Regions from separate parts of the Arthrobacter sp. MYb221 genome, predicted to be linked through region 3. Evidence: riboswitches for the same ligand, from Rfam matches in the RefSeq annotation. Region 3 holds a riboswitch; each other region holds the start of a gene.
What was found. A riboswitch is a leader RNA that binds a small molecule or an ion and turns the genes downstream of it on or off. The one in region 3 is predicted to bind S-adenosylmethionine.
Positions count from the first base shown of each region.

Region 1: linked by a shared signal. The riboswitch ahead of CQ015_RS12430 (O-acetylhomoserine aminocarboxypropyltransferase/cysteine synthase family protein) and the one ahead of CQ015_RS08450 (O-acetylhomoserine aminocarboxypropyltransferase/cysteine synthase family protein) in region 3 are both predicted to bind S-adenosylmethionine.
Region 2: linked by a shared signal. The riboswitch ahead of CQ015_RS03970 (bifunctional o-acetylhomoserine/o-acetylserine sulfhydrylase) and the one ahead of CQ015_RS08450 (O-acetylhomoserine aminocarboxypropyltransferase/cysteine synthase family protein) in region 3 are both predicted to bind S-adenosylmethionine.
Region 4: linked by a shared signal. The riboswitch ahead of CQ015_RS12035 (hypothetical protein) and the one ahead of CQ015_RS08450 (O-acetylhomoserine aminocarboxypropyltransferase/cysteine synthase family protein) in region 3 are both predicted to bind S-adenosylmethionine.

Region 1 is NZ_PCPW01000009.1:128,297-135,623, reverse strand. Features, by position in the region: gene CQ015_RS12450 (Gfo/Idh/MocA family protein) at 1-880, shown strand, start outside; gene CQ015_RS12445 (bile acid:sodium symporter family protein) at 977-1,978, opposite strand; gene CQ015_RS12440 (HNH endonuclease) at 2,046-3,962, opposite strand; gene CQ015_RS12435 (cystathionine gamma-synthase) at 3,983-5,203, opposite strand; gene CQ015_RS12430 (O-acetylhomoserine aminocarboxypropyltransferase/cysteine synthase family protein) at 5,200-6,510, opposite strand; SAM riboswitch class I at 6,631-6,721, opposite strand; gene CQ015_RS12425 (LysR family transcriptional regulator) at 6,960-7,327, opposite strand, start outside.
Region 2 is NZ_PCPW01000002.1:325,515-332,841, reverse strand. Features, by position in the region: gene CQ015_RS03980 (GNAT family acetyltransferase) at 1-331, shown strand, start outside; gene CQ015_RS03975 (VOC family protein) at 429-1,073, opposite strand; SAM riboswitch class IV at 1,247-1,364, shown strand; gene CQ015_RS03970 (bifunctional o-acetylhomoserine/o-acetylserine sulfhydrylase) at 1,456-2,799, shown strand; gene CQ015_RS03965 (homoserine O-acetyltransferase) at 2,802-3,947, shown strand; gene CQ015_RS03960 (SGNH/GDSL hydrolase family protein) at 4,044-4,910, opposite strand; gene CQ015_RS03955 (hypothetical protein) at 4,962-5,387, opposite strand; gene CQ015_RS03950 (alpha/beta hydrolase) at 5,589-6,245, shown strand; gene CQ015_RS03945 (hypothetical protein) at 6,350-7,327, shown strand, end outside.
Region 3 is NZ_PCPW01000005.1:169,393-176,719, reverse strand. Features, by position in the region: gene nhaA (Na+/H+ antiporter NhaA) at 1-215, opposite strand, end outside; gene CQ015_RS08465 (methylated-DNA--[protein]-cysteine S-methyltransferase) at 810-1,439, opposite strand; gene CQ015_RS08460 (RNA polymerase sigma factor) at 1,436-1,936, opposite strand; gene CQ015_RS08455 (histidine phosphatase family protein) at 2,198-2,836, opposite strand; SAM riboswitch class I at 2,874-2,968, shown strand; gene CQ015_RS08450 (O-acetylhomoserine aminocarboxypropyltransferase/cysteine synthase family protein) at 3,054-4,421, shown strand; gene CQ015_RS08445 (CoA-binding protein) at 4,421-4,915, shown strand; gene CQ015_RS08440 (DeoR/GlpR family DNA-binding transcription regulator) at 5,118-5,894, shown strand; gene CQ015_RS08435 (1-phosphofructokinase family hexose kinase) at 5,891-6,868, shown strand; gene CQ015_RS08430 (fructose-specific PTS transporter subunit EIIC) at 6,871-7,327, shown strand, end outside.
Region 4 is NZ_PCPW01000009.1:38,871-46,197, forward strand. Features, by position in the region: gene CQ015_RS12020 (DEAD/DEAH box helicase) at 1-2,061, opposite strand, end outside; gene CQ015_RS12025 (LOG family protein) at 2,200-3,327, shown strand; gene CQ015_RS12030 (VIT1/CCC1 family protein) at 3,396-4,499, opposite strand; gene CQ015_RS12035 (hypothetical protein) at 4,563-4,829, opposite strand; SAM riboswitch class IV at 4,848-4,960, opposite strand; gene CQ015_RS19010 (hypothetical protein) at 5,115-5,498, opposite strand; gene CQ015_RS12050 (DinB family protein) at 5,854-6,441, opposite strand; gene CQ015_RS12055 (helix-turn-helix domain-containing protein) at 6,657-7,220, shown strand.

The DNA of each region.
Region 1 (7,327 bases), on a different contig from region 3:
GGCCAAGGCGCGGGAATTCGCCGACGAGCACGGCATTGATCGGGCCTACGGGTCCTATCAGGAGCTGTTCGCGGACGAGCAGGTGGAGGTCGTCTACATCGCGACCCCGCATGGGCAGCATTATGAGATCGCCATGGCTGCGCTGGCGGCCGGCAAGCATGTGGTCTGCGAGAAGTCGCTGACCATCAACGCATCCGAGGCGCGCACGCTGGTGGAATTCGCGGCCGAACGTTCGCTGTTCCTGATGGAAGCGCTCTGGGCACGCTTCACTCCGGCATTCGCCCGGGCCCTGGCGATCCTCGCATCGGGGGAACTGGGCGAGGTCACCTGGGTGCAGGCGGATCTGGGGTTCCACGCCGCCTATGATCCGGCCTCGCGCCTCTTCGACCCGAAGGCCGGCGGCGGGGCCCTGCTGGATCTGGGTGTGTACCCGCTGACCTGGGCCATCGGCGCCCTCGGCTTCCCCGAGTCGGTGCACGCGGTAGCTCAGCTCAATCGGGACGGCGTGGATACGCAGACCGCGATGAACCTCTCATACGCCGGTGGCAAGCATGCCCAGTTGCTGCTGACGCTCAACGGGGGCGCCCCGCAGCAGGCGCGAGTCACCGGCACCGGCGGATGGCTGGCCACGAACGCGCCGCTGTACAACGCGAGCAAATTATTCATCCACCCCACCGATGGCCCGCCCCGCGTAGAAGAGTTCGAGGCGGTAGGCGAGAACTACGGATACGAATTCCGCGAGGCGACCCGCTGCATCCAGCAGGGGCTCACCCAGTCGCCCACGATGCCCTGGGAGCACTCGGTGAAAACCATGGAGCTCTTCGATACGATCCGCGAGTCTGTAGGGGTCGTCTACCCGAACGATCTGGTGACGCGCTGAGCTCCGGTCGCGGAAAAGCTCTGCGGCACAAAAGCGCCGGCCCCACGCTGAATTTCAACGTGAGGCCGGCGCTTTTTGCGTGGTGCAGCCGTGCGGCTAGTTGACGGGCTGTTCCGCGGTGGCCAGCTGGCCATTTTTGGCGCTGCTGCGCCGCCAGTAGGCGGCAATGAGCGCGCCGGAGAGGTTGTGCCAGACGGAGAAGACCGCGCCGGGAAGCGCCGCCTCGGGGGTGAAGAAGTCCTTGGCCAGCCCCGAGGCGAGGCCGGAGTTCTGCATGCCGATCTCCACGGCCATGGTGCGGCGGCTCGCGATCGGCTGCTTGAACAGCTTCGCGGTGCCATAGCCCAGGGCGATGCCCCCGGCGTTGTGCAGGATCACCGCGAGCAGGATCAGCAGGCCCGCGCTGAAGATGGCCGCCGAGCTGCCGGCCACCACGATGACCACCACGAAGGTGATTGCGATGACCGAAACCCACGGCAGGGCCGGCAGCACCATGTTGACCAGGCGGGGCAGGATCGTGCGCAAGACGAGGCCCAGGACCACCGGAATGAGCACGATCTGCACAATGGACAGCGCCATGGTTCCCGCGGCCACCGGCAGGTATTGCCCGGCGAGCCACAGGGCCAGCAGCGGGGTGAAGATCGGCGCGAGCAGCGTCGAGACCGAGGTCATCGTCACCGAGAGGGCCACGTCGCCCTTGGCCAGGTAGGTGACCACATTCGAGGCGGTGCCGCCCGGGGCGCAACCGACCAGGATGACGCCGGCGGCCAGCGCCGGAGGCAGCGCCAACGCCATGGCGATGCCCAGGCCCAGCAGCGGCATGATGATGAATTGGGCGATGACTCCGAGGAGCACCGGCAGTGGCCTGCGCACCACGAGGGCAAAATCGGGCAAGGTGAGCGTGAGCCCCATGCCGAACATGATGACCATCAGCAGCGGATTGATCAGCTTGGAGAAGCCGGAGAAGGTTTCGGGGGTGAGCAGTGCGAGCGCGCCGCCGGCCAGCACCAGCAGCGGGAAGAGGGTGACCGCAACTTTGGCGCTGCGTTCCTCGCCGGCCTTTTCGGGCGCGGAGTGAACAGGAAGATCAGAAGACATGGGATAATCTTGGCAAATCGATCATCATTGCGCCAATTGTGACGGCAATTCGATCAAGCGCAGGCGGTCAGGGATCGACGATTTCCACGTCCAGCTGCCCCGCGCGCCACAACCGCGTCATCCGCTGCGCCAGCTCCTCGGCTTCCAAGGCCTCCGAAGGCGTCATGAAAAACGTATTGACCCGCAGGCGCTGTTGTGGATCCAGCTCCTTGGAGAGCAGCACCATTGGCCGGCACCCCTTGATCTTCACCGCGTGGAACAATCCGCAGTGCCGCTCGATATGGTGCACCGAGCAGCCCAACTCCGAGGATTCCACATCCGTGGCTCCGCCCTTCTCCCAGGCGTCCAGATGATCCAGCTCGCACCGCTCGGCGGGCATGCTGCATCCAGGATAGGCGCACCCCCGATAGGCGGCGCGTATCGCCCGGCCCTGAGCCTTGGAAAACAACCGCTGGGTGCGTCCCAAGTCCAATGGCAGGCTCTTGCCGTTGAGCACCAACGGGTACACTCCCGCGTTGCATAACGCCGCCCGGGTTTCGCCTGCCGACAACTCGATGCCCGAGGAGGTTACGGCGAAATCCTTGCCGCGCTCGCGCATCTTCTCGTAGTCCAAGATGATGCTCACCTGCGGGGCGACCAGTCCCGGCCGCTTCCCCTTCGAACCACCCGAACCGGTGCGGTCGGCCATCAGCAGCGCCATGAAGCCGATCAGATACCGGCGTTCGGGCCGCAGCTCTTCCCACGGCGCCTGCGCCTCAGGGCCGGCACGGGCAAGATCTGGCGGGTCAACCGCGGAATCGGGAAGGTCCTCGGCATCGCGGCTCTGCGCCACCGCGGTCGAGAGCCGCGGCGCATCGGTGCCCGGGAGCGCCGGCGCTGCAGGACAGCCGCCGGGCAGATCCGCTGGGCGGCTTTCGGCTTCCGCCGCCGGAGCCGCCGGTTCTTCATCCTGGGCTGCGCTGCCGCGCTCCACGGCGTTGCCTGGCTCGTCGTTTTCCGCGGGCTCGGTGGCGTCGTTGCCGGGCTCGGCATGCGCCGGGCGGTTTTCGACGTTCTCGGCATCCGCGTCGCCTTTGGCCCAGCCGGGCATCGAATCCGAGTCGTCCCACGAGCTGCCTGGCTCCCCGGTCAGCTCGGCATCCAAATCCTTCAACGCCTCCCGGTTGCCCGCGATCGTCTTCGGATTGTTCAGCGCCTGCTGGAACGCTTCGATCTGCGCCGCCTGCGCAGGCAGCACGCGCAGCAAGTACTCCACCAGCCCGTTGCGCACCCCGAGCTTGAAAAAGCCGATGTCCGCCAGCAGCGCCTTCATCGGCCGCTTCCCGGCCTTCACCTGCGCGACCAGATCCGCCACATGCTTGCGCGCGGTTTCCGGTTCGTTCTTGATGAAGCTCACCGCTTCGGCCTGCAGCCGCGCTTTGGCGGCCTCGCCCTCGGCTCCTTGGCCCAGATCGTTGCGGGCCGCGTGGATCTTCTTCGCCGTCCCCACGACCAGGCGCGGATCTGCGGCGGGATCGGCGAACTGCTCTGCCAATTGCGGCAGCCAGGGGTCGAGGCGTTGCCCGGCTTCGTCGACCCCGGCGATCAGGCAATCGGCCTGCACCAGGCGTTCCCGCGCGGTGGTTGCGGGCACGCCCAGCCAGCCGTGCAGCAGCTCCGCGGTCGCCTTGAACTGCGTCCGGCCGGTGGTGGTCTGCCCGTGCAGTGCGTCGAGCTCTTCGGGTGCCGTCTGCGAGCCGGCGTCGGAAATCTTCTGGAGGGACTGCTGGTCCAGCTTGTGCGCTCCGCTGCGGCGCAGTGCGTCGGCCGCATGGATCTGCGCGTGGGCCACGGCCGCGGCGGCCCGCTCGGTGAGCCAGGCGAAGTAGGCGGCGTGCCCCGGGGCGGGCGTCTCGGCGGCGATGGCCTGCGTCGCGGCGGTCATCAGCGCCAGGCCCCGGGCCAGCTGGCCCAGGGCCTCTGCGGTGCTGCGGGAGTTGTCCATGGCCCCAGTGTGCGCGGCGGCTAAAGCTGCAGTGCGGGTTCCCTCGCCGGCTGTGGACAAGTGGTGCGTGCCGGGCCTGCGGCGTTACGCGCGGCGGCCAACCCGAGGGAAAGATCCGCGATGAGGTCCTCGGGTTCCTCGATGCCCACCGAAAGGCGGACCAGGTTGGCCGGGATTTCCAGCTCGGTGCCGATCAGCGAGGCATGGGTCATTTCGCGCGGGTAGCAGACCAGGGATTCCACCCCGCCCAGGGAAACCGAGAGCTGGAAGTACTCCATGGATTCGGCGAAAGCGCGCGCGGCGGGTTCGTCGGTGAGCTGCAACGAGACGATGCCGCCAAAACCACGCTGCTGGCGCGCCGCAAGCTCATGGCCGGGATGGGATTCCAACCCGGGGTAATAGACCCGCGTCACCTCAGGCTGGTCATCAAGCCAGCGTGCCAGCTTAGCTGCGGAGGCGCAGTGGCGTTCCATGCGCAGTCCCAAGGTCTTCAGGCCGCGTGCGGCCAGGTAGGAATCCTGCGGGCCGGCCACCGCGCCGCCGGCGAATTGCTGGAAGCCGACGGCTTCGGCCAGCGGCTGGCCACGGAAGAGGTGATCGGCGACGATCACCGCGCCGCCGAGCACATCCGAGTGTCCCCCGATGTACTTGGTGGTGGAGTGGACCACCGCGTGGGCCCCGAAGTCCAAAGGCCGCTGCAGGTAGGGAGTGGCGAAGGTGTTGTCCACTACCAGCAGGGCGCCGTGCTCGCGGGCGATGTCCGCCCAGCCGGCAAGATCGGCGATGCCCAGCAGCGGGTTGGAGGGAGTCTCCACCCAAAGCAGCGCGGTGTTCGGGCGCACCGCTGCGCGCACCGAGTCCAGGTTGGTGATATCCACCGCGGAAGAGGTGATGCCCCATTTGCTGTGCAATTTGGAGATCAGCCGGTTGGTGCCGCCGTAGCCGTCGGCGCCCAGGATGATGTGGTCGCCCGGTTCAAGCACCGCACGCAGCAGCGCGTCTTCGGCGGCGATGCCCGAGGCGAAGGCGAACCCCGCGGCTCCGCCTTCCAGGGCGGTGAGCTGCGCTTCGAAGCCATCGCGGGTCGGGTTCGAGCCGCGGGAGTATTCGTGCCCGGAGCGCAAGACGTTGATTCCGTCCTGGATGAACGTGCTGGTTTGGTAGATCGGTGGGACCACGGCTCCGGTGTGCGGGTCTTTATGCTGGCCGGCGTGGACGGCGAGGGTGTTGAAGCCGCTCATGATGCTCCTTGGGTTTGCGGGGCCAGGGCCCGGTTTAGTGCGCTGTCCAGCGCTTGGGTGAGGTCGGCGAGCAGATCGGCGGGGTCTTCAAGCCCCACCGAAATGCGCAGGGTGGAGGTGTTCAGGCCCGCGGCGAGAAGTTGCTCCGCGGAGAGCCGGCAGTGCGTCATGGTGGCCGGGTGGGCGACCATGGTGCGGGTATCGCCCACATTTGCGGCCAGGGAAATCAGCTGCAGCCCGTCGATCACCGGGGACACCAGCGAGGGGTGGGCCAGTTCGATGGCCAGCACGCAACCGGTGCCCTTGGGCGTGAGCTTTTTGGCCAGCTCGTGGCTCGGGTGGGCCCGCAGCGAAGGGTGGTGGATGGCCGCAATGCCCGGGTGATCTGCAAGTTCCTGGATCAGGGTGCTCACGCTGCGCTGCACGTGTGCGGCACGTACCGGCAAGGTTTCGATGCCGGTCAGAATGCCTTGGGCGCTGGCCGGGGCCAAGGCCGGCCCCAGGTCGTGCAGGAATTTGGAGCGGACCAGCATGGCGTAGGCGGCCGATCCGTGGCGTTCAAGCAGCGAGGCATTGTTCAGCCGCACTCGCGGGGCGGCGATTTGCGGCCAGCGGGTGGAATCCGAGAAATCGAACTTCCCCGAGTCCACGACCACGCCGCCGAGCACCGAGCCGTGTCCGGCTAGCCCCTTGGTGGCCGAGTGCACCACAATGTCGGCGCCAAAATCCAGCGGGCGAATATTCAGCGGGGTGGCCAGCGTATTGTCGACGACCACCGGAATGTTGTGCTCGTGCCCGATCGCCGAGATAGCGGGCAGGTCCGCCACGGTGCACAGCGGGTTGGAGACGGACTCCAGGAAGAACGCCCGGGTGTCTTCTTCGATGGCCCCGGCCCAAGCTGCGGGGTCGGCCTGGTCGACAAAGCTGACCCGGATGCCGAAGTCGGAAAAGGTGTCGGTGAACAGGTCCACGGTGCCGCCGTACAGCGAGGAGGAAACCACGATGTGCTTAGGACCCTGGGTCAGGGCAAGCAGCGAGAGCGCAACGGCCGACTGCCCCGAGGCGGTGGCTACCGCTTGGGCTCCGCCTTCAAGGGCGGCCACCCGCTGTTCCAGGATGGCCACGGTGGGGTTGCCGGTGCGTGAATAGGTGAAGCCGGCCTGGCGCAACGCGAATTTTTCGATCGCTTCTGCGTGCGATTCGAACTGGTACGCTGCGCAATTGTGCAGTGGCGGCAGCATCGGGCGGAAATCTCCGCTCGGACGATACCCTGCATGGACCGCGTCGGTTCCTTGGCGTTGGTTCATAGCTCCTTCTCGTTTCTGATCCACGAGAGAGTGCACCGAACACCCGGCGTCGTACCGCCCCTCGGCCGCCCTGAGGCCACAACGGTACGAAGCATGGCGCCTTATGGCACGTTCGGAACTGCTCCATCGTTCCTGGCATTAGCACCTTTCGGTTTCCCGATGGTTGCTGCGACGTCTACGAGCCAGATCTCTCGGTCGCTCTTGATGGGTTGTTGTTCTTCCATGGTTGGACATCGGCATCCGGCGGCGCAAACGACGCCCACGCCCGCGCTTCATACAGGGGCACCTAGCTTCACATCCCGCGCCAGTCCCGTAATGGGGCCCGGCCCGCAGTCCCTTTGTGACGCGCGGCAACCGCCAGAATCCTTGAAGAACCAGGGTTTTGCGCAACTATTATGTCGCCGACGGTCCGCCAAATGACACGGTGTTACGTCTTGGGGGCCGGGGATTCAGTCCAGGACCTCAACTCCGAAGCTTGAGACGACCGAGCGCACCTCGTCCAGATAGCGCCGCGCTTGCTCGGTCAGCGGAATCGCTGCATGGTCGATCCAGCCGATCTCGATGCGCTCATCGACATCCAGCGGGATGGCGACGATGGACGGATCCAGCTCGTCGCTGATGATGCCCGTGGAGATCGTGTACCCGCCCAGGCCGATCATCAGGTTGAAAATCGTCGCGCGGTCCGAAACCTGGATCTCGCGCTTGCTGGAGCTGGTGGAGAGCACTTCCTCGGCGAAGTAGAACGAGTTGTTCGCACCCTGGTCGAAGGTCAAGCGCGGCAGGTCTTCGAGGTCCTCGAGCGTCACCCGCGCCCGGG
Region 2 (7,327 bases), on a different contig from region 3:
TTGGAATGATCCGCTGGCCGATGCGGAACAAGCGCTACGCAACGAGTCATCCACAATTCTTGTGGGGCACCGCGACGGAGCGCTGCTTGCCTCCGCGATGGTTGGTTTTGATGGTCACCGCGGGTGGCTGTACTACGTTGCGGTCCGTCCCGAGAGCCAGGGCCAAGGACTGGGCCAACAGATCGTTGGCGCGGCCACCGATTGGTTGCGCCGACGTTCGGTGCCCAAGGTGCAGCTGATGGTTCGCTCCGAGAACTCGCAGGTCATTCGATTCTACGAGCAGCAAGGCTACGAAACCCAAGACATTGTGGTTTTGGGCAAGCGGCTATAGGCAGAGCAGAGCCTTGCCAGTTTGAGCGCACAACTGGCATTAAAGAAGAGTAGGTGGGGGCGCCATTGCCCCCACCTACCTTCGTGCGTACCTTGTCTTACAGCACCACGGTACCGTTATCGGTTTCGAAAGTTACAGACAAGATGCCCGGGGTCCCGTTGGGTGCTTCATACTCCATGCTCACCGCACCGAGATTCACGTTTTCTGGCTGCCCCAGCCAATCAAGGACTCGGTCGCGTGAACCGGCAATGGCAATGCTCTGGATCTGGCCAGCGGGATCCAGCGCACGGGAAGGGTGCAAGTCTTCGGTGCCGGCGTCCCAGCGCAACAAGTATGGAACCTGCGGGTCCGCGATCAGACCCTTGATGCCAATCTGCTGCCAGGTGAGTTCGCGGCCGTCAGGGAACTTGCGGTTACCCGGAACCGATTTGCGTCCCAGGCGCTCTTCTGCGCTTGAGAGATCCTCAACTGAAACACACCATCCCATCCATCCGCCGCCCAGCTCGGAACGGGCACGGACCGCCTGCCCAAACGGTGCCTTGTCGCTAGCGGGGTGGTTCAGAACTTCAACTACTTCTAGGTATTGGTCATGCTTGAGCGGGAAAATTACATTGCGAGTTCCGAATCGCGGATGCACGCCTCCCTTGACGAATTCCAAGCCCAAAGCCTCGGAGATTCTTTCGGCGGTTGGCATGAGCCCGTCCGGGCCACATGCGTACGTAACGTGATCTAGCCTCATCATGTGCCCATCATGTCACTATGTGATTCAAGTCTCGACTTAGGCTACCCTAACTGGCAAACTGGCGATCGAACGCTCTGCATAAATTGCGTTATAAAAGTGCAATATGACCGATTGCGTCACTTTGAGCCACTTCATATTGCCAAGATCTTCGGTTGTCCGGCAGACTTGTGTCAGGTCATGAGTCCCAGTAACAAGCCCCGGCTTACTGGGCGGCAACCCTCCTCCGCGGTGGGGTGCCCCGGGTGAAGACCTGGCCCTCGGCACAAACTGTGTCTAGGACAAGCGCGGGTTACCCCCTGGAAAGTACCTCGACGAGGAGCTTCCTGTCGGTGTGTTTTTTAGTGGTGTACCCCCATAGTCAACAAGCTATATGGAGGAAACCATGAGTAACAACTGGTCATTTGAGACGCGTCAGATCCACTCCGGACAACAGCCCGACCCGGTTACCGGAGCGCGTGCCTTGCCGATCTATCAGACGTCTTCGTTCGTCTTCCCCAGCGCAGAGAGCGCGGCCGCGCGCTTCGCCTTGCAGGAGCTGGAGCCGATCTACACTCGCATTGGAAATCCAACCCAGGAAGCCGTCGAAAACCGCATTGCCGACCTCGAAGGCGGTGTCGGCGCACTGTTGCTCGCCTCCGGGCAGGCGGCCACCACCTTCGCCATCCTGAACCTGGCCCAGGCCGGCGACCACCTCGTTGCCAGCCCAAGCCTGTATGGCGGAACGCAGAACCTGTTCAAGCACACGTTGCGCAAGCTCGGCATCCAGGTCACCTTCGTGGCCGATCCGGATAACCTGGCGCAGTGGCGCGAGGCTGTGCAGCCAAATACCAAGGCGTTCTTCGGCGAGGTGGTCTCCAACCCGCGTCAGGACATCCTGGACATCGAGGGAATCTCGGAGATTGCCCACGAAGCCGGTGTTCCGTTGCTGGTGGACAACACCTTGGCCACCCCATACCTGATCCGTCCGATCGAGTGGGGCGCGGACATCGTCATCCATTCGGCCACCAAGTATCTCGGCGGGCACGGCACCGCCATTGCCGGCGTCATCGTGGATTCGGGGAAGTTCGACTTCGCCAAGGATCCGGAACGCTTCCCTGATTTCAACACCCCGGACGAGTCCTACAACGGTTTGGTGTTCGCCCGAGATCTGGGCGTCAACGGCATTCTCGGCGCAAACCTCGCCTACATCCTCAAGGCACGCGTGCAGTTGCTGCGCGACCTGGGCTCATCGGTGGCACCCTTCAACGCCTTCTTGATTGCCCAAGGGCTGGAAACCCTGTCGCTCCGCGTGGAACGCCACGTGCAGAATGCCAAGGAAGTCGCCGCCTGGCTTGAAGGCCATGAGCAAGTCGAGCTGGTCGCCTATGCCGGGTTGCCTTCCTCGCCATGGTTTGAGCGTGGCCAGAAATATGCGCCAAACGGTGTTGGGGCGGTCATCGCCTTTGACGTTGCCGGCGGCGCCGAAGCGGGCAAGGCATTCGTAGATGCCCTAGAACTCCATTCAAATGTGGCGAATATCGGCGACGTTCGCTCGCTGGTGATTCACCCCGCTTCGACCACCCATGCACAGCTGACCGAGGCGGAACGCCTGTCGGCCGGCGTGCGTCCGGGGCTCGTTCGGCTGAGCGTGGGGTTGGAGAACATCAAGGACATACTCGCTGACTTGCAACTTGGTTTTGCTGCGATCGCAGAGCCTGCTAACCAGGAATTGCAGGAAACCCTCTAGGCATGGCATCCATAGTGACTACCGAAGAGACTCTCGACTCGAAGAACCTCGCCGACGGACAGGACGGCATTTTGCGCCGCGCGTCCGTGGGGGAGTACACCTTCGAAACCGGTGGATACCTGCCGCGTATCGAGCTGGCCTATGAATCATGGGGGCAGCTGAACGCGGACGGGTCAAATGCGGTGCTGGTTATGCACGCGCTGACCGGTGATGCTCACGTATCGCAGGGAGATTCGCAGACCCCGGGCTGGTGGGAAGACTTTGTCGGCCCCGGGCTGACCGTTGATACAGACAATTACTTTGTCCTGGCCATCAACATCATTGGTGGTTGCAATGGATCCACCGGGCCCGGTTCGCTCGACGAACACGGCGAAGCCTGGGGCTCACGTTTCCCCTTCGTCACGATCAAAGACTCGGTGCGCCTTGAGGCACGCCTGGCCGACCTGCTCGGGGTGCACACCTGGCATACGGTCATCGGTGGTTCCATGGGTGGAGCGCGGGCCCTCGAATGGGCAGTCGAATTTCCGGAACGGGTCAAGAACGTGGTTGTCATGGCCTCCAGCGCGCAAGCTACGGCGGAGCAGATCGCATTTGCGCAGGTGCAGACCGAGGCGATTCGCCTCGATCCAAATTTTGCGCAAGGCGACTACTACGCCAACGGTGTGCGCCCGGATGCCGGCTTGGGCCTAGCCCGCCGACTGGCGCATATCACCTACCGCTCCGAAGTCGAGCTGGAGACGCGTTTCGCGCGCAAGCCGCAGCCCGGGGAACAGCCACTGGATACCTCGGAAGGTGCACGCGGACGCTACCAGGTGGAAAGCTACCTGGATCACCAAGCGACCAAGCTGGTGCATCGGTTCGATGCGAATAGCTATCTGGTGATCACCGAGGCCTTGATGAGCCACGACGTTGCTCGCGGATACGATTCGCTACGTGATGCCTTGGCCCGTCTGGCTAAGGTGAACGTGGTGGTTGCCGCGGTCAGCAGCGATCGGCTGTACTTCCCGGCACAGTCTGAACTGCTCGCTGCGTCGTTGCCGAAGCCGAAACCGGTGCATTACATCGATTCACCGATTGGCCACGATGGCTTCCTGACGGATGCCAAGCAGCTTGATCCGGTCTTGCGGGCCCTGGTTTTTGACGACTAGGAACTCGCCTAGCTAAGTATCCAAACATAAAAGGAACGCAGTTTGATCCACCAGTAAGCGGTGCATCAAACTGCGTTCCATTGTGCGTTGTGGGGCTCAGTCCTGCATGGGGGCGCTATCCCCAGCGCCCAATGACTCATTCGGCGGTGGCAGGGTGAACGGGGTGGGTACCGGGCGTTTGGCCGTCACCCCGTCACCGGAAGACTGGTGTCGAATGCGGCGCAAAACCCATGGCGCAAAGTACTCGCGTGCCCACTGCAGATCTTCGATTCGCGCTTCGCGCCAGCTTCGTGGCGCGTTGTCCAGCTGAGCATTCAAGGACAGCTCGTGGGGTACGTTCAACGCATCCAAGGCCATCGCGGCGATGAGCTGATGTCCCAGTGGAGAGAAATGCAGCCGGTCGGGGTCCCACATGCGTGTTCGGCGCAGCTCATTCAAGGCCCAGAGGTCGCCCACCACGGCATCGTAACGTTGCGCAATTGCCCGCACGTTTTCGTTGTATATGGCGACTTTCCCGCGTATGCCGCCAAGGACAGGCGTATCGCGAATATCGGGTCCGGTGAGCAATAGTATTGTTGCGCCGGTCTTGCTCAGATCGCTAATCGCCCGCTCTAGCTGTTCGGCGATTCTGTCCGGATCGCCGCCGGGGCGAATGACATCGTTTCCTCCAGCGCAAATGCTGATCAAGTCTGGTTTGAGATTTATTGCCGGGGTCACTTGTTCGGAAATGATCTGGCCGATCAGCCGCCCACGGATGGCCAAGTTTGCGTAGGAAAAGTCCGGAACGGTGGTGCTCAACTGTTGGGCGAGACGATCTGCCCAGCCGCGGTGCCGCCCCGGGTTCTGCGGGTCGGGGTCCCCGATACCCTCGGTAAAGGAGTCTCCCAGCGCCACGTACCGGCGCCAGGGGTGACTTGTTTCGTGAGCGGGGAGGGATGATTCGGACGCAGAATTTTCAGACACAACAATATTGTTACTTTTCGGTAACTAGCTGTCAATGGCGTCAGCGGGAGGTCACCCCAGCAGCGCCTTGCTGCGAGTCGCGGCGTATTCTTCGCGGGTGATGATTCGCCGAGCGAGCAGATCATCTAGCTCTGCGAGTTTCTGCTCCAAGTTCTTATTCCGCGCCAACAGGTGAGCGTTGGCCGGCAGTATTCCTGGATCGGACTGCGGCGAGTAGTATTTGGCCCCGGATTGCTTGGTTGACTTGAAATTACGCACAAGCAAGAAGGTGGTAGCGGCCGCCATGAGGACAAAAAGAGCGACGATGGCTCCGAAAGCAAAAGGCATCGCGTTAAAGAGCGTGTCAAGAGCGCCAAAGCTTCCGGCGGAGTCATCATCCACATAACCGAAAGGAGTCGAATCATTGAGCTCGCTGAGCTCATCAAATTCTTCCTGAGTGAGTTCTGTAATTTCTGCTGCAACCTCAGTGATATTCATGTCATCCAATATGTTCGCTCCGCGCACGTCGGGTAGCTCTCAATGCGTTGTTCGGAATGCCGCAACGCATGTTGATATCGTTAGTCAACCATGGATCTTTCAGCCTTCCCTTATTTATTCCAAACGTTACATTATTGTAATGGCGACCCAGACGGTGAATCGATTTGCCGAATCCCTGCTGGCATCTGGTTGACTTGATGCGTGAGTGAAAATATCTGGAATCCCACCGTCATTTGGTCCCGGCCCGAAGCCGAAAGAGCCGGCACGCCGCTATTGGTCTTGCTTCATGGTTATCTTTCCAACGAGGAAGATCTCATGGGGTTGGCTCCCATGCTTCCCGAAGAGTTCACCATCGTCTCGGTGCGTGCGCCTCAGGCGCTGGGGCCCGGCTTCACGTGGTTTCCGCTGATGCAAGACCTGGATTACTCCTTCGATGAGGTGAAGGCCGCAATCTCGGACCTGTGGAGCTGGCTCGAACCGATCACCAGGCAGCACTCTTCGGTGAGCCTGCTGGGCTTCTCGATGGGCATGGCCGTGGCAACTTCGCTGTTGCGGCATCGGCCGGAGGCGATCACGGCAGTTGTCGGCCTTTCGGGGTTTGCGGTGCCGGAAGAGGGCAGCGGCTTCTTCCAAGACGAAAAGCTGCGCCAGATGCGCAAGCCACTGTTTTGGGGCCGTGATCAGGATGATCCGGTGATTACCGCCGAAAAAATTGAATACACGCACGGGTGGGCCACCAGCGACGTTCATGTCACCAAGGTGCTCTACTCGAATATGCTGCACTCGGTGAACGCGCAGGAGATGGCGCACGTGCATGAGTTCCTCAGCGCCGTAGTACTCCAAGGAGCTGCAACCTAAACGCCTTGTATCAACCTATTGACACAAGGCGTTGCCTCCTGCTTGTATTGTTCCAATGATACAAGCGGGAGGCCGGTGTGCCTCTCATCACGTGAGGAATTCACATGAGCAACGTCTTGCCGTTCTTGGTGCTAATAGGATTCGGGCTTGCCCTGACCTTGCTGATTCGTCGTGGCGTGTTATCGCAGCGGCGGGCTGACCTGGTGAATCTGGCGCATCGCGGCGCCGCCGCCGAAGCGGGAATTGCGGGGAAGGTACTGCGAGCCGTGCGTGCACGGAACATGGCGGCGCTGATAGTTGCGCTACTTGCTGGCACTTGGGCAATTTACCTCAATCAAGCTTTCCCGAAGGCCAATGGGCTGCAGCTTGTCGCGGCTCCAGTCGGCATCTGGATACTGGTAGCCATTGTTTTTATCATCTTCCCCATCCCGCACGATTTCGCTAGTGCCGAAGAAGGGAACGGCGCGCGTGTCAGCGCAGACCTCACTCCGCGATCGACGGGAATGTTTGGCCCGGCTTGGGGGATAATTGTCCCTGGAGTGATGCTCGGTGCCACCCTGATCGGACTGCTCGTTGCGGGCTTAGCATCCTCCCCGGACGAACGGGGGCGATACCGCATGCTGCCCTATGCTTCCGCCAACGGCGCCAGTCTCGACGAAAACATGATGGTCACCGAGGTGTCGCTCGGTGACGGCGCCACGGGGCCATTCCCCGGCTGGTACTACGGAATTCCGCTGCTGGTGTTCCTCGTGCTGGGGGCGCTACTGACCTTGTGGGCGTTGAACCGCAATGCTCGGCGTCCGAGCCTGCGCAGCCCTGCGCTCCAAGGTTTCGACAACGCGGTGCGCACACATAATGCTTACGTGCTGAGCACCGGGTTCAGCGCAATGCTTTGTTTTCAGTTGTTGCCGTTGCTCGCCATGGCTGCGTCAGCCATCTACAACGCTGGTTACACGCTGAATTTTGTAGTTGGCGAAACCTACACACGCGGAGCCCTACCCGAAGGTTCCACGGACCTGTGGAACGCGGCACTGGCATTGAGCCTTGCGGGCCTGGGGCTGTTGGTGCTTGTCGTCGGTGCA
Region 3 (7,327 bases):
ACCGAAAGATTCAGGTGCAGTGCCTCGGGGCCGAAGGTGAAGTTCCGCAGATCCTCATACCAGGACGCGGCAGGGGAATTGGCAAGGATCAGGGCAGCAACCGTTGCGCACAGCAGCAACAAGCCGCCGACCGAGTCTTGCTTTAATGTTTGGTGGATTCCACGCCAGATGGAATGGGGTGCTTGACGGATAACGTCGGAAGAAGGGTGCGACAAAGTAAGGTGTCTTTCTCAGAAGTGGAATGCGGGCGCGAAGGCGCGCGGAATCCACCGATCAAGAAAGAGAGTAGAGAGCCGCGCAGATTAGGAGCGCGGTGGTGGACAGCCGGCGATTTCGCCATGGGCGTTGGTTCCCCAGGAACTCATCCACCCGTTAGTGCCGCTAGCCCGTTTGGTCAGCAATTTTGAGTTCGGGAACACGGCAGCGATCAACCGCTGCACGTGGGACGAAACCAAAAAGGACATGCTTCAACACTAACATGAACCGGGCAGGCAGCGTTTGGAATACGCCACTAGTGCGGGGCCAGAACAGCCATAGAAAACCTGTTGCCCGGCCCCGAGGTGAAGGCGTTTTGCAGCGGGGTTCGCTGCTGAATAGTTCCTCGTGTTACTGACTTGTCAATCACTCACCCGAGCACCGCACCGTCGGAACTGAAGGGTGGGGTCGCGTACCCCACCACGCCGATGCTCTTCACTGCGCGGGGCGCCATGCCGCTTGCCGGCTGCAGCGCCTGCCCCGTCAGCCACGGCGACTGCGGCCGACGACCAGCACCACTCCTAGGCCCGTGCGGCCCGTCTCCGGGGCTCGGGCTAGAAAAGGACCGGGGCGTCCTCTGAACGATCCGGATTTTCCATCCGGAGCAGGTAGGTCTTGGTCTGCAGCCCACCCAGATAGCCGCCGAGCGAACCATCGGTGCGCAGGACTCGGTGGCAGGGCAGGACGATGGGCAGCGGATTGGTGGCGCATGCCGATCCAACCGCGCGCACCGCCTTGGGCTTGCCGAGCCTTTCGGCCATCCGGGCATAGCTCCAGGTTTCGCCGTAGCCTATCTGGCTCAGTTCCAGCTGGACTTGCCTGCGGAATTCGGTCGAGAGGCGCAGGTCCAAGGGCACTTCGAATTCCTGCCGTTCCCCGGCAAAGTACTCTTCGAGCTGCCAGGCGGCATTGTCCAATTTTGCTGGCGCGCGCAAGATCCGCGCACCCACTTTGTCGGACAGGATGTCGAGGATCGATTCATGCCCCTCGCTTTCGAAGGCGACCCGAACCAGCCCCACCTCCGTGCAGGCCATGAGCAGCCGTCCGATAGGCGAATCGACTACCCGATAGGCGATATCGATCAACTGCCGCTCCCCCGCGCTGCGCTCCAGGCGCGTATGGAGCTCACCCAGCAGCTGTGCCTCGGATGAGGTCGGGTTGGAGTCTGGAGTTTGCGTGTTCATCGGTCGCCTCCTGGCAGTTGATCCTGCGACAGGTGGGTGCGCAGGTTCTTGATTCCGTCGGCTGAAGCACGCCGGGCAGCATCCGCGCTGCCGGAGAGAATCTCAGCGATTTGGGCATAGCTGAGCCCACCCAGATAACGGTAGGCCACGACCAGCCGTTGCTTTTCGGGCAGCAGCTTCACCGCCTGCCACAGCTCCAGGTTTGCCACGTGGTCCTCCGCGCTGGTTTCGGTCGATACGCGTTTGGGCGGCTCGACCTCGGCTTGGCTGAGTTCCGGCTTGTGCCGGCGGAGTTCATCGATGGCCCTGCGGTGGGCGATGCGCACCAGCCACGCTTGGACATTCGCCTCCTCATCCAGCTCCGGGTACGCCTTCAGCGCGGAGAGAAACGTTTCGGACCAGGCATCCTGTGCGCGGTGTTCATCGAGCAGGGCGCGGCAAACCCGAAGGACGCTCAGCCCGTGGGCCTGGACGATGCGTTCAAATGGTTGTTTCATGCTGCTCCTGATTCGGTGCTGTCACCATGTAAACGTACCGCCGCGATGTTTTGTGAGGTTTTGTGAGGTTTTTCTTTAATCGAGATTCTCCGCAGTAGCCTGGCGGTGGTGGAGCAGCGCCGGCCCGGTACCGGGCAGAGAACCGGGAGGAACCGCTTGGTGCATCCGGCGTTTTCCGTGCATGCGTCCGTTTTAATCCAGGCTGGCTCGGTTGCGGCTCCAGGCAGCGCCAGGTTGCGCGGAGTTGGGTGGAAAACGAGCTTAGCGGGCGCCGGCAAGATCGTGTTCCTGGACGAGCTCGGCGAGCCGGTCAAGGTTGACCGGAATGACTTCGCCATTTTCAACGCCCCGCTCGGCTCGGGTCCCGGCGAGCGCGTCGCGGGTGATGCGCATGGCGGCGCCGTGGCTGACCACCAGCATGCGTCGGCCGGGGTTTGCCTGAACCAGCTCGGTCAACGCGAGCAGCATCCGCTGCAGCACCAGTTCACGGCTCTCGGCTTGTCCCGCCAGCGCAGCCGCTTCCCGCTCGGTCACTTCGATCATGACCCGCCCTTCGAGCGGACCGAAGCCTCGTTCAACCGCCTGAGCAACCGGGGCACCGGTGTCGACGCCGAGTTCGGCGGCGATGAGCGCGGCGGTCTCCTGGGCGCGGGACAGCGGGGAGGCGAGCACCAGATCCCAGCCGTCCCCCATGAGCGCTCGCCCGGCCGCGCGCGCCTGTTCACGACCGGTCTCGTTCAGCTCGATGTCGGTGCGGCCCTGAAGCCGACCCGCAAGATTCCAGTCGGTCTGCCCGTGTCGTACCAGTGCTAGCGCGGTGTCCATAATTCGAGCATAGGGTAATCGCGCAACCGCACCCGAATCGGCCTGCGCCTTAACCTTCGCAACCTTAGGACTCATTGTTGGGTCATCCCGGGACATGTTGACAGACTATTACTTACCATCCCGAGCGGCCGAGAGATCTGGTTTGATGACGCCGCAGCAACCTGCCACAGCCGGTGGATCAGGTGCTACCGCCAGAACCGATGGAGCTGCTTTCCACTGAATCCCAGGGGTTAAGCGACATTGATCCGGGATTCCTGCCGAAGACCCAGTCGACAAGGAGTCGTAAGCCACCATGGCCGACCACAAGTTTGGATTCCGCACCCGCGCGCTACACGCGGGCGGCACCCCCGACGCCGAGCATGGCGCACGCGCCGTGCCGATCTACCAGAGCACCTCATTCGTCTTCAAAGACACCGATGATGCGGCGAACCTTTTCGCCCTGCAGAAATACGGCAACATCTATTCGCGCATCGGCAATCCCACCGTGGCGGCTTTCGAGGAACGCATGGCCTCCCTCGAAGGCGGCATCGGCGCGGTAGCCACCGGCTCCGGCATGGCAGCCGAGTTCGTCACCTTCGCGGCGCTGGCACAGGCCGGAGACCACATTGTGGCCTCCTCCAAGCTCTACGGCGGCACCATCACCCAGCTGGACGTCTCCCTGCGCCGCTTCGGCATCAACACCACCTTCGTCGATTCCAACGAGGCGGCCGACTTCGAGGCTGCCATCCAGGAAAACACCAAGGCCGTCTACACCGAGATCGTGGCGAACCCCTCCGGCGACATTGCAGACCTAAAGGGCCTGGCCGAGGTGGCGCACCGGCACAACCTGCCGCTGGTGGTCGACTCCACGCTGACCCCGCCGTACCTGCTGCGCCCTATCGAGCACGGCGCGGACATCGTGATCCACTCGGCTACCAAGTTCATCGGCGGGCACGGCACCACCTTGGGCGGCGTGGTCATCGAGGCCGGCACCTTCAACTGGGGCAACGGCAAGTTCCCCACCATGACCGAACCGGTGCCGAGCTACGGCAACGTGTCCTGGTGGGATAACTTCGGCGAGTACGGCTTCCTGACCAAGCTGCGCAGCGAACAGCTCCGCGATTTCGGTCCCTCGCTGCCGGCCCAGTCGGCCTTCCAGCTGCTGCAAGGCCTGGAGACGCTGCCGCAGCGCATGGACAACCACCTGGCCAACGCGAAGCAGATCGCCGCGTGGCTCGAAGCCGATGACCGCGTCAGCTATGTGAACTACGCGGGCCTGGAATCCCACCCCCAGCATGAGCGGGCCACCGAATTGCTGCCCCTGGGCGTCGGTTCGGTCTTCAGCTTCGGCGTGAAGGGTGGACGCGCGGCGGGCACCAAGTTCATCGAGGCATTGCAACTTGCCAGCCACCTGGCGAATATCGGAGATGCGCGCACCCTGGTGCTGCACCCGGGCTCCACCACGCACCAGCAGCTGAGCGCCGAGCAGATGATTGCCGCCGGCGTTCCGGAGGACCTGATCCGCTTGTCGGTAGGCCTGGAGGACGTCGAAGACATCATCTGGGACCTTGACCAGGCGCTGAGCGCCTCGCAGGCACAGGCCGCGGCCGAACAGCTCGACACTCCCACCTATGACGGCGCCGCCTGCGCCGTGCCAGCCGCTTCGAAGGGAGCGAACTAATGAGCATCGAAGAACGCACCTGGCAGGCGCCCGGCGCGGCCGAACGCCTGCAGATCCTGCGCGATACAAAGGTCATCGCCATCGTTGGCGCCTCGAACAAGCCCTCGCGTGCGAGCTACTTCGTCGCCACCTACCTGCTGTCCTCCTCGAAGTACACGGTGTACTTCATCAACCCGGTGCTCGACGAGATTCTGGGCCAGCCGGTCTACAAGTCGCTGGCAGACCTGCCGGAGACCCCGGATCTGGTTGAGGTCTTCCGAAAGCACGATGACCTTCCCGGCGTACTGGATGAGGCCATGGCGGTGGGCGCGAAAACGCTGTGGCTGCAGCTTGGCTCCTGGCATGAGGAAGTCGCCGCACGCGGCGAGGCGGCGGGCTTGAACGTGGTCATGGATCGTTGCGTCAAGATTGAGCATGCACGCTTCCACGGCGGCTTGCGCCTGGCCGGATTCAACACCGGAGTCATTTCTTCCAAACGCCAGATACTGGCGTAGACCTCGGCTTAATACCTCAATCGGTGGGATCCCTCTGCGGAGGGGTCCCACCGATTTTTGTCTTTTGAACAGAAAACCCCACGCAATCAAAGATTAATCCACAATATTTTTGGATTTCATCTTGACTACCCCACACAAACGGGCATAAAGTCATGGAAACACAGATTCATGTGTTGTAGGTCATGACTTCATGGAGGCGCAGATGTTTGCCGAGGAAAGACACCGGCTAATCACGGATCAGCTGGCGAGCGCCGGGAAAGTAACCGTCGCTCAGCTGGCCCAGCGCTTCGAGATCACCGCCGAAACTGTCCGCCGCGATCTGGCCCAGATGGAATCAGAGAACCTCTTGCGCCGCGTGCACGGCGGTGCGGTCGCGGCCAGCGAGGCGAGCACCCGCGAGGAAAGCTACGTGGCACGCACGGCCATCCACGCCGAAGCCAAAGCCCGGATTGCCCAGCGCGCGTTGAGCCTGCTCCCGGTCTCCGATGCCTCGGTCATTCTCGATGCGGGAACCACCACCGAAATTCTCGCCGAACGCATGGTGAAAACCAACGCAGGTTCGGGGCTCGTGGTGATCACCCACGCGCTGCCGATCGCCACGGCGCTGGTGCAAAGCCCAGACATTGCCTTGGAAATGATTGGCGGACGAGTTCGCGGAATCACCGGTGCCAGCAGCGGAGCACGCACGGCACAGGAGTACTCCAACTACCGCGCAGACATCGCCTTCATCGGAACCAACGGCCTGCATGCCGGCTTCGGGCTGAGCACCCCGGACCCATTGGAAGCCGCTGTCAAAACGGCGCTGGTCGCCAGCGCCCGCCGAGTGGTCCTCCTGGTGGACTCATCAAAATTCGAGCAGGAAACCCTCGTCCGCTTCGCGCGGCTGGACCAGGTGGACACGATCGTCACCGATTGCGCCCCGGAAGCCAAGCTGTCCCGCGCCCTCGAACTAGCCGAGGTAGAGGTAGTGATCGCATGATAATCACCCTGACCTGCAACCCGGCCTTGGACAAGACCATCGAGCTGCTTGATCCGCTGGCGCACGGAGCCGTCCAACGCGCGGCCAACAGCCACACCCAAGCCGCCGGCAAGGGAGTCAACGTTTCCCGGGGGATCGCGATCGCCGGCGCCCAGACCCTGGCTCTACTCCCCGGGGCCACCGATGACCCCCTGATCGCGGCGCTGCGCGGCGACGGACTTGAGTTCAAGGCGCTGCCCATCGATGAGCCCTTGCGCACCAACGTCACCATCACCGACCCGGATGGCACCACCACCAAGATCAACGAATCGGGTCCGGTGCTCACGGCCGAGGCGCTGAGCGCATTGAGCGCGCTGGTGCTCGAATCCGCTGCCGGAGCCCAATGGGTGGTGATGGCCGGCTCGCTGCCCCCGGGCGCACCCGCAGATTTCTACGCCCAGCTCACCGCGGCACTGCGCGATTCGCTCGGGGTGAATTGCCCGAAAATCGCCGTGGACACCTCCGGTGAACCGCTGCGCCAGCTCTTTGCGCACGGCCCAGGCCACGTTCCGGATCTGATCAAGCCAAATGCCGAGGAATTGGCCGAACTGGTCGGTTCGCAACTCACCGAGGAGCAGCTCGAGGCCGACGCGGAGCTGGCCGCGAGCACCTGCCGCGCCCTGCTCGAACGCGGCGCCGGCGCGGTGCTTGCCACCCTCGGAGCGCACGGCGCCGTGCTGGCAACGGGCCAGGGCGCCTGGCATGGCTGGCACCAACCGATCACCGCCCGCAGCACCGTGGGCGCCGGAGACTCTTCGCTGGCAGGCTATCTGCTAGCGGCTACCTCCGGGGCAGCACCGGATCAGTGCCTTGGCTCCGCCATCGCCTACGGCGCAGCGGCGGCATCGCTTCCCGGCTCAACCATTCCCGCACCATCCGATCTCACCGTGGACGCCGTCACCGTTCTCGCACTCACCCCAAGGCAAGGATCATAGCTATGAGCGACCTGATCACCACCCAGCTCGTCACCCTCGACGCGCACTTGGGCACCTCGACCACCGAGGTCATCAACCATCTGGCAAATCTGGTGGCCCAGGCCTCCCGCGCCACCGACGCCTCGGCTTTGGCCGAGCATGCGCTGGCCAGAGAAGCCAAAACGGCAACCGGCGTCCCCGGCGGCATCGCGATCCCGCACTGCCGTTCGGCGGCAGTAACCATCCCGACCCTGGCCATGGCGCGCCTGGCCACTCCGGTGGACTTCGGTGCCAAGGACGGCCCCGCGGATCTGATCTTCTTCATCGCCGCCCCGGAAGGCGCCGACAAGGATCATTTGAAGCTGCTCTCCAAATTGGCCCGCGCGCTGGTCAAGAAGACCTTCACCGGCGCCCTGCGTGAAGCCAAGAGCGACGAGGAAATCGTCGCACTGGTTTCCGCGGTGATCTCCGATAGCCCCA
Region 4 (7,327 bases), on a different contig from region 3:
GCGTGCGTGAAGCATTAACGCGATGGTTTGAAGGGTTTTGCCCAGTCCCATGTCGTCGGCAAGAATGCCGCCAAAACCGCCTCGGTACAGGCGCGCAAGCCATTGATAGCCCTCGACCTGATACGGGCGCAAGGTGGCATTGAGCGTATCGGGCACTTCGGCCTCTTCACCTTCCGCCACACGCAGGAGCGAACGCATGCGCCCGATAAATAGGTCGGCACCTTCGATTCCCTCGGCAAGCTCATCAAATTCATCGAAGAGCGAGACTTGGAAGACCGAGAGCTTCAGGTCGGCATCCTTGGGCTTGTCATTCAGCGCCTGAGCCTCATCGACCAGCGCCTTCAGCTTGGCAAATAACGGGTGGTCCAGTGAGAACCAGGTGTTATCCGGAAGCTTGACCTTCATGGCACCGCTGGTGAGCGCCTCGAGAATGGTGGAGAAAGGTACTTCATGGTCGCCTACGGCGATCAGCAAGCCCAAATCAAGCCAGTCATTGCGTTCGTGGCTCACCGCGTTGATCTTCAGCCGCGGAAGTTCACGTAGCTGACGGTAAACCGGGCGAATACCTTCTTCGGTGATCTTCATGATGGACAGGCCATGTAGGGCGGGCAGCAGCTCCGAAACAAAAACAATCATGTGTTCACCGGAGAAGAACTTCGAGTCCAAGTCGTGGTTGCTGATGCCTGTGTGCCGCTCGAAGACGTCATTGACCGTGCTACGCAAAGAATCCTCGGCCTGGGCGTCATAGACCTCGCGGTCGTTGGGCACTCCCGGGTAGTGGATCTGGAAATCAATGGTGGCAGATTCCTTGATGCTGCCATCTTCCTTTTCCTCACGCATGAATTTCACATCAGCGTGGACCATCGGCGGGGCCAGGGCGGGAAGTACCAGATCCTTGCTTATGCTGCGCAGATTGAAACGGCGCGCAAGGCGCGCGTACGAACCGGCGAAGAAGTCCTGCATTTGATCTTCGGGAACCTGCAAGGGTTCGCGATTCTGAAACCAGCGGCGGTGCTGAGCGGGAACGATCTCTTGGCTTGGCGCCAACCAGATTTGTTCAGGTGCTTCCAATTCAACATAGAACCCGTGGTCCGAGATCGTTCCGCTGGGAGTCTCTGCGTTGAGCGTTAGGCCCTGACCTGCAATGTTCAAGTGTCCAGCCACGGTGAGCGATTTGTCCTGGCCGAGGTCGGCGAGCAACTCAAATCTGGACTGGCGGTCAATATTCACGCTGGTCTCATTGCGGGTGCTAATCAGCTCGATGCCAAGATCTTGAGCTTCGCCAAGCATTGGCCACAGCAGATCCGAGGCATACTCATCGAGGAACAGCCAGTCTTCGTCGACCTTAAACTGCAGCTGAGTGTTGCTTCGAGCTAGCGCAGCAAAACGGGTGAACCAATGGTGCTGATTGCGCAGCATATTCCAGCCGTAAGTCTTGAACGCTATGGTAGTCCAGCGCAGTTGTCCACGAACCCAGCGTCCCTCGGAATTGCGCACCATGGGGCGGACGCCCAAACGGAAGCGTTTGTTGCGCGTGGGGTGGGGGACCGCTCCCGAAGGCATCCACTGCTGTTGCTGGGAGGTATTTTTCGAATCAAAGACCATGAACTGCAAGGCCATGGCCACGACCGGGTCATTTGGGGACCCTAAGAGTCCGTCTGCGGGCCCCGGCTCGGGTTCTTCAAACCAGGTGTTCACTTGCTGGGACCAAGCGGCAACGGTCTTTTGCTCTTGGACGACCGCCGGGCGGGGCAGCTTTGCGATCTTATTGGCGGTGAGGGACAGCGCCGCGATATGTGGGCAGATCGAGCCTTTGTCGCAGCTGCAGGCCGAAACGTCGATGGACCAACCCGAAGCGCTGCGAATTACCGTGAGAGTGGGTGAGAACTTCTGACCATCTTCGAGGACGGTACCCGAGATGACACTCGAGGTTTCGTCAAAGGCGACCTCAGTCACTGATTCGTCGTTCTTGGCAAGTTGTTGCCCGAAGAAGAATGGAACGTCACCCAGGTACGCCAGTAGGTGCCTTGCGTCAATGAGTGGTGGCACAGAATCAGTCATCCTCTCATCGTTTCACGTTCGGGGCGTAGGTGAAAGTTGAGGACGCTAACTGTGAATAATCACTTGTGTTCAAGGTAGCGTAGGTGCATGTCTCATGTGTGGCCCCACCTCCCCGCCCGAGCGGTCAATATCACCACAGTGATTGAGTTCGACAGGCTCGCCGCCGAAGCCATGGAAACCCAAGCATCGCTTGCCCGAAACTGGCGCGTACACCGGGTTGATCTTCAAGCTCGGGACGCGGTCTTAGGCGCTTTGGACCTTGCCGACTGCCTTTTTATTGATTGCGTCTACTCCAAGGCCGGACGTTCGCTCGTGGAAGCAACCGGCGGGCTATGCATGAGTACCGGAGCGCAACTGCCCTTCAATATTTCCGAACGTGAGCTCTATTCCCCGCTAGAGCTCTACGCGGGGATCAAGGAAGCGCCCTACTCGCAGGTGCTCGACGCGCAGATCTATACCTATTCGCAAGCAAATTCACCGGCGGAATTTTCTACCGATGACAGCACGATGGCAACGACTTTGCATGATCACCATATTGGCCAGGCCATGTTGAATGCTGTTTACGACGGGGTATTTGCCGAGACACCCATGATCGGGATCATGGGTGGGCACGCGGTAGCACGTGGCACGAAAGAATTCGCCGATGCAGTACGGCTCGGTGCAATGCTGACCGGTCGAGGCTATTCGATTGTTACCGGTGGGGGACCAGGGGCCATGGAAGCGGCTAACGCCGGCGCGTGGCTTGCAGACTATGACGAAACGGCTATCGGTAGAGCCGTGGATATCCTCGCACAAGCTCCGGACGCGATCCGTCATCGGACTGCCTGGGCGCGTGCGGCATTGCGAGTGCGTGAAGAATTCCCCAGCACGAAAAGTTCAATGGGCGTACCCACCTGGTTTTATGGCCATGAGCCACCGAACCTGTTCGCCACGCATATAGCAAAGTTTTTCACGAACTCGATTCGCGAAGCCATCCTGCTCGAACAGGCAAATGGCGGAATCATTGTGCTTCCCGGTGCAGCCGGGACAGTCCAGGAAATATTCCAAGACGCCTGCGAAAACTACTACGCGACTGGCGCTCGCGTAGCTCCCATTGTGTTGGTGGGCCGCGAGCATTGGACCCGGAAGCTTCCAGTCTGGCCCTTGCTGCAGGCGCTTGCCGCCGGGAGGGCCATGGAAAGCAGGATAGCTTTGGTGGACTCGGTGCAAGAAGCTGTCGAATTCATTGAAACAATGACTCCATTGCGGCGCCGCACGCGGTTCTAATAACGAGACCGGCCGTTGCCCCACGACGCATCATGTTGGGGCAACGGCCAGTAGTCTGCTTCTTGGAGCTAAGCCACGGTGGTGCCGAAGAGCAAACCCAAGCAGTAGGTTACAGCGGCCGCACCCAAGCCAATGGCCAGCTGACGGATGCCGCGTTTGAGCGGGGACGCGCCGGATAGCAGGCCAACGACGCCGCCGGTGAGCAGCAACGCGATGCTGACTAAAGCGACTGCCACGCTCACCGCAGCTAGCCCGGTGAGCCCGAAGATGTAAGGCAGGATCGGAATAACTGCGCCGGAAGCGAAGAACATGAACGAAGAAATGGCGGCTCCCGGTGCCGAACCTAGCTCCTCATGTTCGCGTTCCAGCTCCGCGCTGCGAACTTCTGGATGGAGCGAGAAGGAGGGGTTGCAATCGCAGGTAAACAGCCCCATGCGTTCTGCCGCGCGGTGTTCGGCATCCTCATTGTTCATGCCACGTGCCTTGTAGATCAAGACCAATTCGTTGGCATCTAGATCGAGGTCGCGGGCGGCAGAAAGCGTGACCTGGGTAGGGCGCGACGCGGTGAGAAGCTCACGTTGGGAACGGACTGACACGAATTCCCCGGCAGCCATGGACAGCGCGCCAGCCAGCAGGCCGGCAATTCCGGAGAAGAGCACGAGGGACGAGGCCACACCGGTGGCCCCGATGCCCATGACCAGGGCTAGATTTGAGACCAGACCGTCATTCGCCCCGAATACTGCGGCTCGGAAGTTGCCGGACAACCGGGACCGACCGGCCGTAGCCAAAGCACGAATGACTTCCTCATGCACCTGCTCGTCCGCCGCCATTTGCGGAGCGGCGTCCTGATCGGTGGCGTAGGGAGAGTTGCCTTCGGCGCGTTGGGCCAGCGCCAAGACAAACACCGAACCGAAATGACGGGCCATGAAACGCAACATTGTGCGCCGCATGGACGGGCGGACCGGGCGTACATGTTCGCCGAGCTTGGTTCGCCAGTAATTTTCGTGGCGTTCTTCCGCTTCGGCTAGCCCACGGAGAATTTGGCGTTCTTGTCCGGTGCGCTTTTCGGCAAGTTCACGGTAGATCGCGCCTTCGGCGACCTCATCGGCCATGTACTGGCGCCAGCGGCGGATCTGCGCCTTGGTTGGTTCGGGAGTTGAGGTTTGGGCCATCACGGGGATGCGTCTCCTGCGGCAGATTGGATCATGTTCACGGGCAGATGATCCGGATTAGGTTCAACCCCCTAGTTTAGTGAGCGATTCAAGCACTGGGAATTTGGCAAGACTAAATACGTGGGCGGTGCCAGCGTTTTGCCCCCGAACTGCCACGAATACCGAAAGTTCCTCGCGCTGACTATCGAAGCTCGGCGGACCCACGGTTCTGGCTAGCAAACGGGTGAGCAGGTGCGGGTCCGTGACGTAATAGCTGACCCAGACCCCGCGAAGCGGAAACTGCACCTGGCCGGTTTGCAGGTCGATAATGGGAAGGACGTTTAAAGCCATAACTATCGTGGACCCTTAAAAGAGCTCTTGCCCGTAGCCGATTGGCGTACGGACCGCTTCTTCATCCGAACCACCCATGAACCTGGGGTTGGTGTGCGGCCAGTCGGAGCTTGGCGCCGCATCTCGTGAAGCAACACCACGATGTTACACCGGTGCGCCATCCGGCCGCGTAGTGAAACGTCATACGCAGCTCTCGCGGGTCTCATGGTGCACGGCCCCGTGCCGATTAGGATTCTGCGCTCGCCGACGGTGCAGATTGCTGGCCGGGGCCCTGCCCATCCGGCATTACCGGTGATTCTCCTGCCGACCCGCCGTCGTTGCCGGGGCCACCGCCAGGCATGCCCCGCCGCGGGGTTTGGCCCAGGGGTCGACCTCGACTTCGAGCTTTACGGCGTAACCGGAGGTGATTTCGCCGCAGGTGACGCCCTTCAGATTAGTTGCCGACCGCTCGCGACCGGTCGCTGCATGCACCGCATTACGGGCCTCTTGGGGCAGCGCTGCCTTTGAGTTGGCGATAGCGTTGGCCGAATCGGTGAACGAGTTCTGGGGCCGGGCAATCTTCGAGGTGGATATGCGGCCAGCGTCCGGCGTAATACGCGGGGAAGATGCTGGTGAAGCGCACGATGCCGTTCGCGTCTGTGAGCTGTACGCCGCGCAGGTAATTCTCATTCTGCAATCCTGAGAAGGACAACGAGTTTTCCCCGGCACGGTTGCATTGCCTGAGATCCCGGAGTCTACCGGAGCGCATGCTGCGAGGGTGAAAGTCACGGCCAAGTCCCAAGCCTGCCAGCTCCTTACAGCGATCAACCAGAGTTCCATCGTCGCAGGCGAGGCCTTGGCCTTCGAGATCTTCAGGCGTGCGGGGAAGGGAAGGGGATCCGAATCATTTGCGTGGTGAGGATTTCAAAGCTGGTGCTCTAGCCGCTGGGCTCGGATGAGGCCATCCGAGCTGGTGCGAGCTTATGCGAGCACTTTGAGGCGGTGCCCGGCTAGGGGTTTGAGCGAGCTTTAACCAAGACCGGTGTTAGGACTGCTCGGCGATTCGCTGCAGGGTGGAGCGCTGTTGCTTCCATTGCTCAGCGCTAAAGCCGGGGATATTTCTCGCCTGTTCACGCAGTCCTACCTGTCCGTCGAGAAGCTCTCGGACGATATCAAGATGCCCAGCATGCCGGGAGGTTTCCGCGATCATATGAACAATGAGATGCTCCACGGTGGTATGCCGATGCACTGACCACCAGGGGACCTCAGCCGGGGACTCTAAGTTCAATTCATCGAGCGTCTGCTCGGCGAATGCGATGGACTTTCGATACAACGCGAGAACATCTTCTACGGAGAAGCTGGCGGGAGGCAGGAAGTCGATCTGCGGATCATCGCTTTGCAGTAGTTGAAGCACATGCCGATCGTTGGGCACACGACCTAGGCACTCGCCGAAATAACCGTATTCGGTGATTGCTAGATGGTAGATGACACCAAGCATGTGTGTTCCGGTATCCGTCATGGGACGGCGGGCCAACTCTTCGGAGAGTCCCTGACACTTCCAGAGCACGGTGTTTCGGGCCTCGTTCAAATAGTTCCGAAGTCTCTTGGAGGACGGATTGCTATCGGTATCCATGTGCCGAGTCTAGTTTCATGGCGATTGAATAAACAGCGACGGCGCATTGAGGGCTTGTTTGCTGACTTCAGGACTGAAGCGTGAGTTCGGCGAAGTTCTCGTTGCCTATTGGTAAACTGACGCAGTGTAGGAACCTGAACCGGATTGGTTTAGCGGAATTGTAGGCCGGGTGCTGCCAAGCTAGGGCTGCGCCGGTGTCAAAATGGTGGGAGAGCATGAAAACACTGCCCGTAGAGCCCACCGGCTCGTCGATTAATATCGGCGCCCGTTTGCGTGGGGTACGCCAAACCCGACGAATGACCATCGACCAGGTGGCCGAAATGTCCGGACTGACCAAGGGGTTCTTGTCTCGCGTGGAGCGAGACTTGACTAGCCCTTCGGTGTCGACGTTGCTCAGGCTCTGCGAAGTGTTGGGCTTAGAGGTTGGACAGCTCTTCTCAGTACCTGAAACCAAATTGGTCAGGTTGGAGCACGCGCCGCGAATCGCTTTGGGTGGTCAAGGGATCACCGAACAACTGGTCACTCCCCGCGCCGAGACCAGGGTGCAGATGATTAGGGCAGAGATCGCGCCTCAGGGCTCGGGGGAAGCCGAGCTGTATTCGGTGGATTGCAAGGTGGAAGTTCTGCACGTGATTTCCGGAGAATTTACCTTGGTTCTGCCCGAGGACCGCATTGAACTGCAAGCGGGCGATACGGTAACCTTCCCGGGCCGTGAGCCGCACAGTTGGGAAAATACTTCGGACCGGACCGCCGTAGTGACCTGGACGCTGTTGCTCTGACCAAAACCGCAATGCGCTTTTGAAGGGCTTGCGCGTTTTCCGTCCGTGCCGGGTTTCGGCCGGGCAAAGCCCAAAGCGTATCCTTGACATAGCGTCAACAACTTTTC